Regions from separate parts of the Lactiplantibacillus sp. DA1 genome, predicted to be linked through region 3. Evidence: predicted binding sites of a transcription regulator. Region 3 holds the regulator's gene; each other region holds the start of a gene.

Region 1 (4,172 bases), on a different contig from region 3:
TAGGGCGTTGACGGATATGGAAAAACCAAGTACTCAAACGCAAGTATTTGGTATAGATCTCAAAACGCCTATTATGATGGCTCCAGCGGCTGCTCAAGGACTAGCCCATGCTCGTGGTGAAGCAGCAACCGCTGAAGGTATGGCGCAAGTGGGCGCACTTATGGCTCAGAGTACCTATTCTTCAACGTCAATTGCGGACACCGCTGCGGCTGGTAAAGGCGCACCACAATTCTTCCAGTTATATATGAGTAAGGATTGGGATTTTAATCAAAGTTTGCTTGATGAAGCAGTGAAAGCTGGTGCTAAGGCTATCATTTTGACCGTTGACGCAACGGTTGACGGTTATCGTGAAGCAGATATTATTAATAATTTTCAGTTTCCTATTCCAATGGCTAACTTGACTAAGTTTAGCGAAGGGGATGGTAAGGGGAAAGGAATCATGGAAATTTATGCTGCTGCGGCTCAAAAAATCAGTCTGGCTGATGTTCGGCGTATTACAGAATATACAAATTTACCAGTTATCGTGAAGGGGATTCAGTCACCAGAAGATGCTTTATTAGCAATCGGAGCTGGCGCCCAAGGAATCTATGTTTCCAACCACGGTGGCCGTCAATTAAACGGTGGCCCTGCTTCCTTCGATGTTCTACATGCTATTGCGCAAGCCGTAAGCGGACGCGTACCAATCATTTTTGATAGCGGTGTTCGGCGTGGTTCCCACGTCTTTAAAGCATTGGCGAATGGTGCAGACTTAGTTGCACTAGCTCGGCCCGTTATTTATGGTTTAGCATTAGGTGGTGCGCAAGGTGTTGCTTCCGTCGTAAGTCACCTTAATGAAGAACTACTAGTCGATATGCAGTTAGCAGGAACTAAGACGATTGAAGATGTCAAGCATGCCAAATTACTCAGAAAATAAGAGCAACGTTAAATATAATGGATGAAGTAAAATTGACTTGTTCATTATAATAAGTCGTTGGCACCGGGACCAGTGGAGTAAATTCTGCCGTGACCGGTGTTTTTGTCGTCATGTTATGGCTGCTTTACTTAAGCATCAGTGAAAAAATAACGGATTATTTACAGATTGAATTTTATGAAGGGTTAGGTTTGGAATCAGAATGACTAGTGAACTGTCTTAAAACGTTAAAAAAGCATCTTAAAGTGCTGGAGCCTTGTTTTTTAGTCGTAAAACGGTTACTTAGATGTAACTAGCATATAGTATACTGTACACATGCGCATGTATGTGCATGCCAGTTGCTCTTAGAAGGCTGAGTGTTTCATGAACTTGTTGTGGCTTGCTTCTTTGTTAAACTTTAAAGTTTTCGTAGGCAAGGGATATTTAGAGAACGATTTTTGATTATTGGCCAACAGTGCTTAATATGGTTGAGCTGAATATGAATACTAGTTATTTGGTCTTCACCGAATGACTGACTCCTTGATGTGGACTACGCCGTCAACAATAATAATATCCAACACATAGATTAACTAAATGAACAGATCTAAATTCCTTGAATGGGAGACTTTAATTTGAGTATTGAGAATAATTATTGTAAATTACAACAAGCTCATGATAAAAAGTGCCGAGTGCTATTACGTTTTCATAAAACGAATGGACAGATAACTGAAATGATTGGTTATGTTACCGCGGTGGTACCAAAAGCAATTGCATTTCTGGCAATTACTGGTAATCGTCACCTTATTCAACTCGATCAAGTCATTGAAGTGAATTTGCAGTCGGGAGACCGGCGTTACGTAGTGTGATATTCGAGGGCTTATTGTCGGAATAAGAAATTGGTAATTGTTTAATCTGTCATTTGAGTTAAAGTAACAGCTATCTTTTCTGATAACAACACATCACAGCACTTAAAATGACAGCCACTTAAACCGAAATTGGTTTAGGAAACAACTGGTGGTTCAAATTATGTATCAAGGGCTATTAAATAGGGAACCTTGTGGAGAAATCAACTCATTTTATGGGATTGGTTTCTCTTTTGTTTTAGTTCAAGCGTAGTTAATTAGGTCGCTGAGCACTTCACTTAACGGTGTATAAAAATCGTGATACGATTTGTTTGTAATCTGGAAAGATTATTGTAGTTGTTAAGACATGATTTGTACTCGTGAATTTTATGGGGGTGTTGTAATATGGCAAATTTCTACGGAAATGATCCTTTTTTCAACAATGATATGGATGATGTTTTTAATCAATTGTTTCAGCGCATGGATAATTCGAATTCGGCGCATGCTCGGTATCTAGTTAATGGCCAATCGCTGACGCCTGATGAATTTGCTCAATATAGAGCAACTGGTAAATTACCGCAAAGCAATAAAACCATTGAAGTATCTAAAGATGGGCAACAAGCTGTCAAAAAGGGTGGTATTTTAGAAAAATTAGGTACCAATTTGACGGAGCAAGCTCGTGATGGTTTGTTAGATCCGGTGATTGGGCGTGAGAATGAAATTCAAGAAACGGCTGAAATTTTAAGTCGTAGAACGAAGAATAACCCGATTCTAGTTGGTGATGCAGGTGTAGGAAAGACTGCGGTTGTGGAAGGGTTAGCACAAGCAATTGTGGCCGGCAAAGTTCCAGAAACGATTCAAGATAAAGAAATCTATTCAATTGACTTGTCTTCTTTGGAAGCAGGTACTCAATACCGTGGCTCTTTTGAAGGAAATATTAAACAATTAATAAAAGAAGTTAGAGCAGCTGGCAATATCATTTTATTCTTTGATGAGATTCACCAGATCATTGGTGCGGGTGCTACCGGTGGTGAGGATGGTGGCAAAGGGCTGGCTGATATTATTAAACCGGCCTTATCGCGGGGAGAATTGACTGTGATTGGTGCGACGACTCAAGATGAATATCGTAATACGATCTTGAAGAATGCGGCTTTAGCACGGCGCTTCAATGACGTTGTTATTAATGAACCAACAGCTTCAGATACGTTACGTATCTTACAAGGAGTTAAAAAGTTGTATGAAAAACATCATCATGTTGTATTGCCAGATGATGTTTTAAAGGCAGCCGTAGACTATTCGATTCAATACATTCCACAGCGAACTTTACCGGATAAGGCTATTGATTTAATCGACATGACTGCGGCTCACTTAGCAGCTCGGAATTCACAAACTGATGTTGAGACATTGGATCAACGCGTTAAAAAATTAGAAGCAGCCAAAGAAAACGCTGTTAAAGAGGAGAACTTTACCAAGGCTGCTGATATTAAGAAATCTATTGAAGATACCAAACAAAAGATTAAAAAAACGGATCAAAAAGAGAAAGTTATTGCCACGATTGATGACGTAGCACAGTCAGTTGAGCGCTTAACTGGGATACCAGTTGCTGATATGGGTGCTAATGATATTGAACGCTTAAAAAGTCTTGATAAGCGTCTAAAAAGTAAGGTAATTGGTCAGGATGAAGCGGTCGAAATGGTGGCAAAGGCAATTCGACGTAATCGCGCGGGCTTTTCAGAGGGTGATCAACCGATTGGAAGTTTCCTATTTGTGGGTCCGACTGGTGTAGGAAAAACTGAGTTGGCTAAACAATTAGCACTAGATATGTTTGGCAATAAAAATGCGATTATTCGTCTAGATATGAGTGAGTATGCTGATCGTACTGCTGTATCGAAATTAATTGGGACCTCAGCCGGATATGTGGGCTACGAAGATAATGCTAACACGTTGACTGAACGTGTTCGGCGCAATCCGTATTCCATTGTGTTATTGGATGAAATTGAAAAAGCAGATCCACAAGTACTAACATTGCTGCTACAGGTGATGGATGACGGTCGTTTAACGGATGGGCAAGGCAACGTTATTAATTTCAAAAATACGATTATTATCGCTACTTCTAATGCTGGCTTTGGTAATGAAGCATTAAGTGGTGACAAGCAACGGGATCAGTCATTAATGGATAAGTTAGCACCATTTTTCCGCCCAGAATTTCTGAACCGTTTTAATGGAATCGTAGAATTTTCACATCTGACTAAGCAAGACTTAAGTCAAATTGTCGATTTGATGTTGGCAGATGTCCAAAAAACGTTAGCCAAAAAATCCATCAAACTAGAGGTAACTAAAACGGCCAAAGATTGGCTGATGGAACAAGGCTATGATGAAGCAATGGGAGCCCGGCCGTTACGGCGAGTAATTGAACAGCAAATTCGTGATAAGGTGACAGA
Region 2 (4,172 bases), on a different contig from region 3:
CATCTTAGCTAATTGCTTGCGCCGGGCCTGGGCACGTTTTGTCGTAGAAGCTCGAACAATATTACGGTTAACAAAGTCTTCAAGTTTACTAATCTCGGCTTGTTGTTTTTCATAGTGTTTCCACTGAGCTTGAATGCGTGCCGCTTTTTCTTGAACAAACTGATCGTAATTGCCAGTATAATGGACCATTTCATGGTGCGACAGATCATAAACTTCATTAACGACTCGGTCTAGGAAGTAACGGTCATGGCTGACAATAAGCAATGCGCCTGCATATGACTGTAAATAACTTTCTAGCCAAGTTAAAGTTTCAACATCCAAGTGGTTAGTTGGTTCGTCAAGAATAAGTAAGTCGCGTTTTTCAAGTAGTAACTTGGCGAGTGCGAGCTGCGTCTTTTGACCACCTGATAGTTCAGTGACCGATTTATCATAGACATCAGCGTCAAATTGAAATCCGTGTAAAACCCCCCGGATTTCAGCTTGGTACCCGTAACCGTTTTTCTGTTGAAATTCCGTTTGAATTTGGTCATAGGTTTTTAAAGTTTGTTGGTAGGCCTGTTCATTGTTCATAATAGCCGGATCACTGAGTTGATTTTCGAGTTGATGCATTCGATTTTCAATTGCATGTAGTTCGGCGAAGACACTACTCATCTCTTCCCAGATTGTATTATGACTGTCTAGGCCTTGATCTTGGGCCAAGTAACCAATTGTCAGTCCCTTGCGCATCGAAATCTGGCCTTCGTCAGGCACCGTTTCACCAGCAATCATTTTAAGTAAGGTTGATTTGCCGGCGCCATTGCGACCAACGAGGGCCACCCGGGCGTGCTCTTGAATGTCCATTTGTACGTTATCGAACAAGACATCGGCACCAAAACGCCGCATTACCTGCTGTACTTGTAGTAAAATCACGCTTTATTAAGCTCCTTTCACATTTGATTCGTGACATAATTGTAGCATATTGCAACGGTTTGCCCAATTATTTGGAATAATAAGTAATTATTATTTCACAAAGTTGTAGGTTATGCTAGAATAGTGTCAGCAAATTCACAAACTTTTATATAGGAGGACGCGTCCGAATGGCAGAAACAAAAATTCCACGGGCAACGGCAAAACGGTTACCAATTTATTACCGCTACTTGAATATCTTACTAGATGCAGATAAGAAGCGGGTATCATCAACCGAGTTGTCCGAGGCGGTTAAAGTAGATTCAGCAACGATTCGGCGAGACTTTTCGTATTTTGGGGCGCTCGGTAAACGAGGGTATGGATACGATGTTGAAACGTTGCTTGCATTTTTTAAAAAAATTTTGAACCAAGATACCTTAACGAACGTTGCCTTGATTGGGGTCGGGAATTTAGGTCACGCTTTATTAAACTTCAATTTTCACAAAAATAGTAATGTTCGAATTTCAGCGGCCTTTGATGTGAACGAGGCGATTGCCAATACGGTTCAAAGTGGGGTGCCAGTGTACCCAATGACTGAGTTGAAGAAGCAATTGATCGAACAACAGATTGAAATTGCAATTTTAACAGTTCCAACGACGGTTGTTCAGGAAATTACGGATGATTTGGTTGATGCTAACGTGAAGGGAATTATGAACTTCACGCCGTTACGAATTTCGGTTCCAGAAACAGTCCGGGTTCAAAACGTTGACTTGACTAATGAATTGCAAACGTTGATCTACTTTATTGAGCATTACGGTCAGCAATTGGGTGAATCTGGTCATGACGATCAGAATGAGGCTCAAGACTAAGGTATTGCCTTAGTTCTAGAAATTGATAGTGAAAGGTGCCCTGGGAATCAGTCCTAGGGCACCTTTTTGTGTCAATTTTTTATGTGAAACAAGTGTTTAGTGACGGCTACAGTTATTGAGACATACTAGGCTTGATTAATGCAACAATCCAAGCAATGTTGGTAATACGACCGATGCATTCATTAGGATGTGGGCAGTCATAGAAGTTTGAATGCGACCGGTATGCTGGTATAGCCAACAGAATAAGAGGCCGACAAACGCATACAGAATGAAGTGACCGTCCGCATGTGCGAAGCTAAATAACACACTCGCAATTAAGGCAGCTCCAATCTTACCAGTGACCGCGCTCAGATTACCGAAGATAACTTTGCGAAAGACGATTTCTTCCATGATTGGAGCGCCGATAATGATGGCTAGGAAAAAGGCTGGGTATTGCTGGCCAACTGTCAGGAGTGTGGTGGTATTGGTTGAAGCAGTTGACTGGCCTAACAAGGCAGTGATTTTTAGAATAATCAATTGGCCGACGATGACGAGCCCGAGTCCGATCAATCCCCAAAGAATGGTTTTGATCCAATTACTAGGATGCTTTTCAATCACATTTTTAGTTTTCATTCGGCTAGTTAACCAAATGAGCAGGACGGCACCGACCAAGTAATCAACGGTTTGAATAACGAATACTTGAGAACCAAGTTGATGAAAAGCGGTAACTAGAACGCTTGGTAGGGCATAAATAATAAAGTAAATAATGAGAATAAAGATTGATTGGCGGCGATTGACCATCAACTCACGTCCTTTTAAAAGTTTAATTTAAGTTGCATAGCGATAACTGTAAATTTCATTATAGTCGATTTGACATTCTTTGACTAATAATTGACAAATTACTTGCAATCTTGAATTAAAATGATATAGTTGACAATGTAATTAGCACTTGGAACTAAGGAGTGCTAAAAAAGAATAAATGGAGGGATTCACGTGTTAAAACCATTAGGAGATCGCGTTATCTTGCAACAACAAGAAGAAGAAGAACAAACAATTGGTGGGATTGTCATTGCCAATAACGCCAAGGAAAAGCCTCAAAGCGGGAAGGTTGTTGCCGTCAATGACGGTCGTGTTTTAGATAACGGGACAAAAGTTGACCCCAGCGTGAAGGTCGGCGATCAAGTATTATTCGATAAGTATGCCGGTACCGAAGTCAAGTATCAAGGTGCTAAGTACTTGGTATTGCACGAAAAAGATATCGTTGCAATCGAAGACTAATCCATTTAAATTGCGCAACTTAAAATAAATTAAATTCATGAGGTGAATAGAGATAATGGCTAAAGAATTAAAGTTCTCTGAAGATGCACGTTCAGCGATGCTAAAAGGTGTCGATCAATTAGCTGACACAGTTAAGTCAACGTTAGGTCCTAAGGGTCGCAACGTTGTTTTGGAACAATCATATGGTTCACCAACCATTACTAATGATGGTGTAACGATTGCTAAGGCGATCGAATTAGACGATCATTTTGAAAACATGGGTGCTAAGTTAGTTTCTGAAGTTGCTTCAAAGACTAATGATATCGCTGGTGACGGGACGACTACTGCAACGGTCTTAACGCAATCGATTGTTAATGAAGGTATGAAGAACGTTACGGCCGGTGCTAACCCTGTTGGTATTCGTCGTGGGATTGAAGAAGCTACTAAGACGGCGGTTGACTCATTACATGCTATGGCACACGAAGTTAAGACGCAAGAAGATATTGCACAAATCGCTTCTGTATCTTCAGCAAGTGAAGAAACTGGTAAGCTGATTGCCGAAGCCATGGAAAAAGTTGGTCATGATGGTGTGATCACGATTGAAGAATCACGTGGTGTTGATACGAGTTTAGACGTTGTTGAAGGGATGCAATTCGACCGCGGCTACTTATCACAATACATGGTTACTGATAATGATAAGATGGAAGCGGATCTCGACAATCCATATATCTTAATTACTGATAAGAAGATTTCAAACATTCAAGATATCTTACCACTATTACAATCTATCGTTGAACAAGGCAAGCCATTGTTGATCATTGCTGATGACATTTCTGGTGAAGCTTTACCAACCTTGGTCTTGAACAAGATGCGTGGGACGTTTAACGTTGTCGCCGTTAAGGCACCCGGTTTTGGTGATCGGCGTAAGGAACAATTACAAGATATCGCCATCTTAACTGGCGGGACGGTTATCACTGACGACCTTGGCCTTGAATTGAAGGACACGACCATCGATCAATTAGGTCAAGCCAACAAAGTTACGGTTACTAAGGATAACACCACCATTGTTGAAGGCGCTGGTGCCAAAGATGCTATCTCAGAACGGGTTGAATTTATCCGTAACCAAATCAGCGAAACAACTTCTGACTTTGACAAAGAAAAGTTACAAGAACGTTTAGCTAA
Region 3 (4,172 bases):
TTACGGCCAACAGTTAACGGTTCGTTGGAGTCATCGAATGCGCGGTGAAATTAAATTTGCGGGTGCCGATGAGTTGGTCGCCCAATTAAAACGTGATGAACAGGCTACCCGAGATTACTATGCCATGCACCCATTTCAGGTGGTACCCCGGATACAAGTTGCTAAACAATCAGATAGTTTGGAGGCATAACGAATGGATACAACAACAATTTTTCAACACGGCACGTTAGGATTACTCGTGCCCGGTCTATTTGATGGAACCATCACGGCCCGGGAACTTTTAACACATGGTGATACTGGAATTGGGACGCTAGATGGTCTTAACGGTGAAGTGATCATTGTTGATGGTCACGCTTATCAGGCACGTGAAGACGGCCAGATTCGTGAAATCAAGCCTGATGAAACGTTACCGTTTGCATCGGTACACTTTGAAAAACCTGACATCAGCGCTAACTTGGCAACAATCAAGCAGGCTGATTTTGAACAGCAGGTTGTTCAAGATTATCGCTTAACGAATGTGTTTGCGGCCATTCGGGTCGATGGCACTTTTGCACATATTAAGACGCGAGTCGCCCCACGGCAAGAACCGCCTTATAAGACGTTGGTTGCAGCAACAGCGACGCAACCCGAGTTTACTGGGGAAGATGTCGCTGGAACGATTATTGGCTACTATGCGCCACACTTGTTCCAAGGGGCTACGGTCGGTGGCTTTCACTTACATTTTCTAAGCAAGGATCATCAGTTGGGTGGTCATTTGCTTGGATTCGAAGTGGAACAAGCTACGTTGAAGGTTCAACATTTTGCTGATTTTCACGTGCACTTACCGATCGACAATGAGGCTTATCTTCAGGAACAGTTTGATAATGAAGTTATCGATCATGCTATTAATAAAGCGGAACGATAAGTAGTAAGAGGTGTATGCGGTTGTTAATGGCCCCCATCTCGACAATATTGATAGAAAAATTATGCTCAGTTTCTGGAAAAAGAAACTGGGCATAATTAGTTTTGTCTCGGACTTTTTGGTGGGTAATCAATTACATCCTGGGTATTAAATCCATGTTGGCGATTACGATATGGATTGCCGCTGATGGCGAGGTGTTATTGCTAGGCATCGTGCTTGCAATGTCATTGATGTGGGTGTATATTAGCACTCGTAAGTAAGGAGTGCTAATTGTTGATTGGGGTCGTTAAAGACCCGTCATGGTGGTGCTTACCATACTGATAATTCAAGCATTCTTTTCCAGAAATACTTTGTCTTTCCTTGACTTTCATCGGGGTGGTTGTTATATTAGTAATTGTGTTAGCACTCCATTAAGTTAAGTGCTAAAAAGAGGTGATGATCACGTTAACTGAACGACAAAGCCTAATTTTAAAGGCCATTGTCCGTGACTATACCGAGGGCGGTAACCCAGTTGGGTCCAAATCGCTAGTTCAAGAGCTGCCAATCAAGGTCAGTTCGGCGACCATTCGTAATGAAATGGCCCGGCTAGAGGATTTGGGATTGATCGTCAAAACGCATTTGTCATCAGGTCGAATTCCATCAATTAAAGGGTACCGGTACTATGTCGATCATATTCTGAAGCCCGAAAAGGTTGACGGCAAAGACTTAAAAGTAATTCAACATTCGTTAGGTGGCGAGTTCCATAAGATTGACGAAATTGTTGCCCAGTCGGCTGATATTTTGTCCCAATTGACAAGCTATACGACCTTCACGTTGCGTCCAGAACTCAAAGACAGTCGTCTCAGTGGCTTTCGGCTCGTACCGTTGGGCAATCATCAAGTTATGGCGATTCTGGTTACAAATAATGGTGACGTTGAAAATCAAACGTTCACCATTCCTAGTGACATTACCGGTGATGAGCTGGAGCCAGTCGTTCGTTTCATTGACGATCAATTGGTTGGCCTGCCGTTACAAGACGTCCTCCGTCAATTAACGCATGAGATTCCGTTAAAACTTGCACAGTATTTGCAAGATCCAGACGGCTTCTTGGATATTTTTGGCAGTGTGTTGTCCAAGGCAGCTTCTGAGCGTTTCTATGTTGGTGGTAAGTTAAATTTGTTTAACTATACTGAACAACAGAGCCCGAAAGAATTACAGTCATTGTACTCGTTACTTGATCAAACCGATCGATTAGCTAATGTGATTGGTCCACCTGGTCAACAGATTCAGGTTCGTATCGGTAATGAGATTACCAACGATTTGTTGAAGAACTACAGTTTGATTACCGCTACTTACGATGTCGATCAACACGGGCAGGGTGTGATTGCCCTACTTGGACCGACCGCCATGCCGTATTCACGGATGATTGGGCTGATGGGTGCGTTCCAACGTGAACTCGCCCGTAAATTACTAGATTATTACCGGTACTTTGACGAGTGACGGACAGGGAGATGAAAACATTGGCAAAAAAATCAACGCATACGGCGCCGACTAATTCACAGGCGTCGACAGCTGATTCAAAGGCAACTTCAACTGCCAGTGAAGCAACTCAGGCGGCAACCAGCGCAGCGGGCCAACCCGAAGAAACAACGCAGGTGGATCCACAAGCGCAACAAATTGCTGACCTTAAGACGCAGTTAGATGAAAAGGACGATCAGCTGTTGCGAGCACAAGCCGAGATCGTCAATATGCAAAACCGCAATAAGAAAGCGCAAGCGGCGTTGCTGAAATATGATGGTCAAGCGTTGGCTAAGGATGTTTTACCCGTATTAGATAACTTAGAACGGGCCTTAGCAACGCAAGCGGATGATGAAGCGGCTCAGCAATTGAAGAAGGGTGTTGAAATGGTCTATGGCCATTTGCAAGACGCTTTGAAGAAGCATGGGGTCACTGAAGTCGCCGCTGCGGGTGAAAAGTTTGATCCAAATATTCACCAAGCTGTTCAGACCGTGCCAGTTGATGATGATCATCCGGCCGATACGGTGGTGCAAGTCTTACAACGGGGTTACCTATTGAAAGACCGGACACTCCGTCCAGCCATGGTCGTTGTGGCACAGTAATTAATCAATAAAAATACTAATTAAAAAGAGGTTTGTTAATTTATGGCAAGTAATAAAATTATCGGGATTGACCTCGGAACTACTAACTCTGCGGTAGCGGTTCTTGAAGGTAATGAACCTAAGATTATCACCACTCCTGAAGGTGGCCGGACGGTTCCTTCAGTTGTGGCATTCAAAGATGGCGAAACTCAAGTTGGTGAAGTTGCCAAGCGGCAAGCAATCACTAACCCTAATACCGTTGCTTCAATTAAGCGCCACATGGGTGAAGCGGGTTACAAGGTTAACATTGAAGGCAAAGACTACACGCCACAACAAATTTCAGCAATGATTTTACAATACATCAAAGGATTTGCTGAAGACTATCTTGGTGACAAGGTTGAAAAGGCCGTTGTAACTGTTCCTGCTTACTTTAATGATGCCCAACGGCAAGCAACTAAGGATGCTGGTAAGATTGCCGGTTTAAACATCGAACGGATTATTAACGAACCAACGGCGGCAGCTTTAGCCTATGGTTTGGATAAGACCGACAAAGACGAAAAAATCTTAGTTTATGACCTTGGTGGTGGGACGTTTGATGTCTCCATCTTGGAATTAGGCGATGGCGTCTTCGAAGTGTTATCAACAAACGGTGATACTCACCTTGGTGGTGACGACTTTGACCAAAAGATCATCGACTGGTTAGTGGCTAGTTTCAAGGCTGACAATGGCGTTGACTTATCACAAGACAAGATGGCCTTACAACGGTTAAAGGATGCTGCTGAAAAAGCGAAGAAGGATCTCTCTGGGGTTTCTGAAGCGCAAATCAGTTTACCGTTTATTTCTGCTGGTGCTAGTGGTCCTTTGCATTTGGAAACCACGTTAACGCGGGCTAAGTTCAATGAATTGACGGCGGACTTGGTTGAAAAGACCCGGATCCCAGTTGAAAATGCTTTGAAAGATGCCAACCTTTCTGCTAGCGACTTAGACGTTGTTATCTTAAACGGTGGGTCTACCCGGATTCCAGCTGTTCAAGAAGCCGTTGAAAAGTGGACTGGCAAAGAATCTAACCATTCAATCAACCCTGATGAAGCGGTTGCCTTAGGGGCGGCTGTTCAAGGTGGTGTGATTACTGGTGATGTTAAGGACGTTGTGTTGCTTGATGTTACGCCACTTTCACTTGGAATTGAAACTAT

Evidence for each region. The regulator HrcA, encoded in region 3, represses chaperone genes, less so after heat shock. The targets are predictions, from matches to a motif close to TTAGCACTCNNNNNNNNNGAGTGCTAA.
Region 1: a site for HrcA is predicted at 2,019-2,045, ahead of RXV91_RS09645 (ATP-dependent Clp protease ATP-binding subunit). Genes of this name have one in related genera too.
Region 2: a site for HrcA is predicted at 2,676-2,702, ahead of groES (co-chaperone GroES). Genes of this name have one in related genera too.

The regions. Positions count from the first base shown of each region.
Region 1 is NZ_JAWHTQ010000005.1:229,916-234,087, reverse strand. Features, by position in the region: gene RXV91_RS09655 (lactate oxidase) at 1-913, shown strand, start outside; gene RXV91_RS09650 (hypothetical protein) at 1,507-1,755, shown strand; gene RXV91_RS09645 (ATP-dependent Clp protease ATP-binding subunit) at 2,137-4,172, shown strand, end outside.
Region 2 is NZ_JAWHTQ010000001.1:439,274-443,445, reverse strand. Features, by position in the region: gene RXV91_RS02080 (ABC-F family ATP-binding cassette domain-containing protein) at 1-909, opposite strand, end outside; gene RXV91_RS02075 (redox-sensing transcriptional repressor Rex) at 1,077-1,754, shown strand; gene RXV91_RS02070 (type II CAAX endopeptidase family protein) at 1,890-2,534, opposite strand; gene groES (co-chaperone GroES) at 2,727-3,011, shown strand; gene groL (chaperonin GroEL) at 3,067-4,172, shown strand, end outside.
Region 3 is NZ_JAWHTQ010000002.1:305,326-309,497, reverse strand. Features, by position in the region: gene ribF (riboflavin biosynthesis protein RibF) at 1-190, shown strand, start outside; gene budA (acetolactate decarboxylase) at 194-904, shown strand; gene hrcA (heat-inducible transcriptional repressor HrcA) at 1,337-2,380, shown strand; gene grpE (nucleotide exchange factor GrpE) at 2,401-3,000, shown strand; gene dnaK (molecular chaperone DnaK) at 3,043-4,172, shown strand, end outside.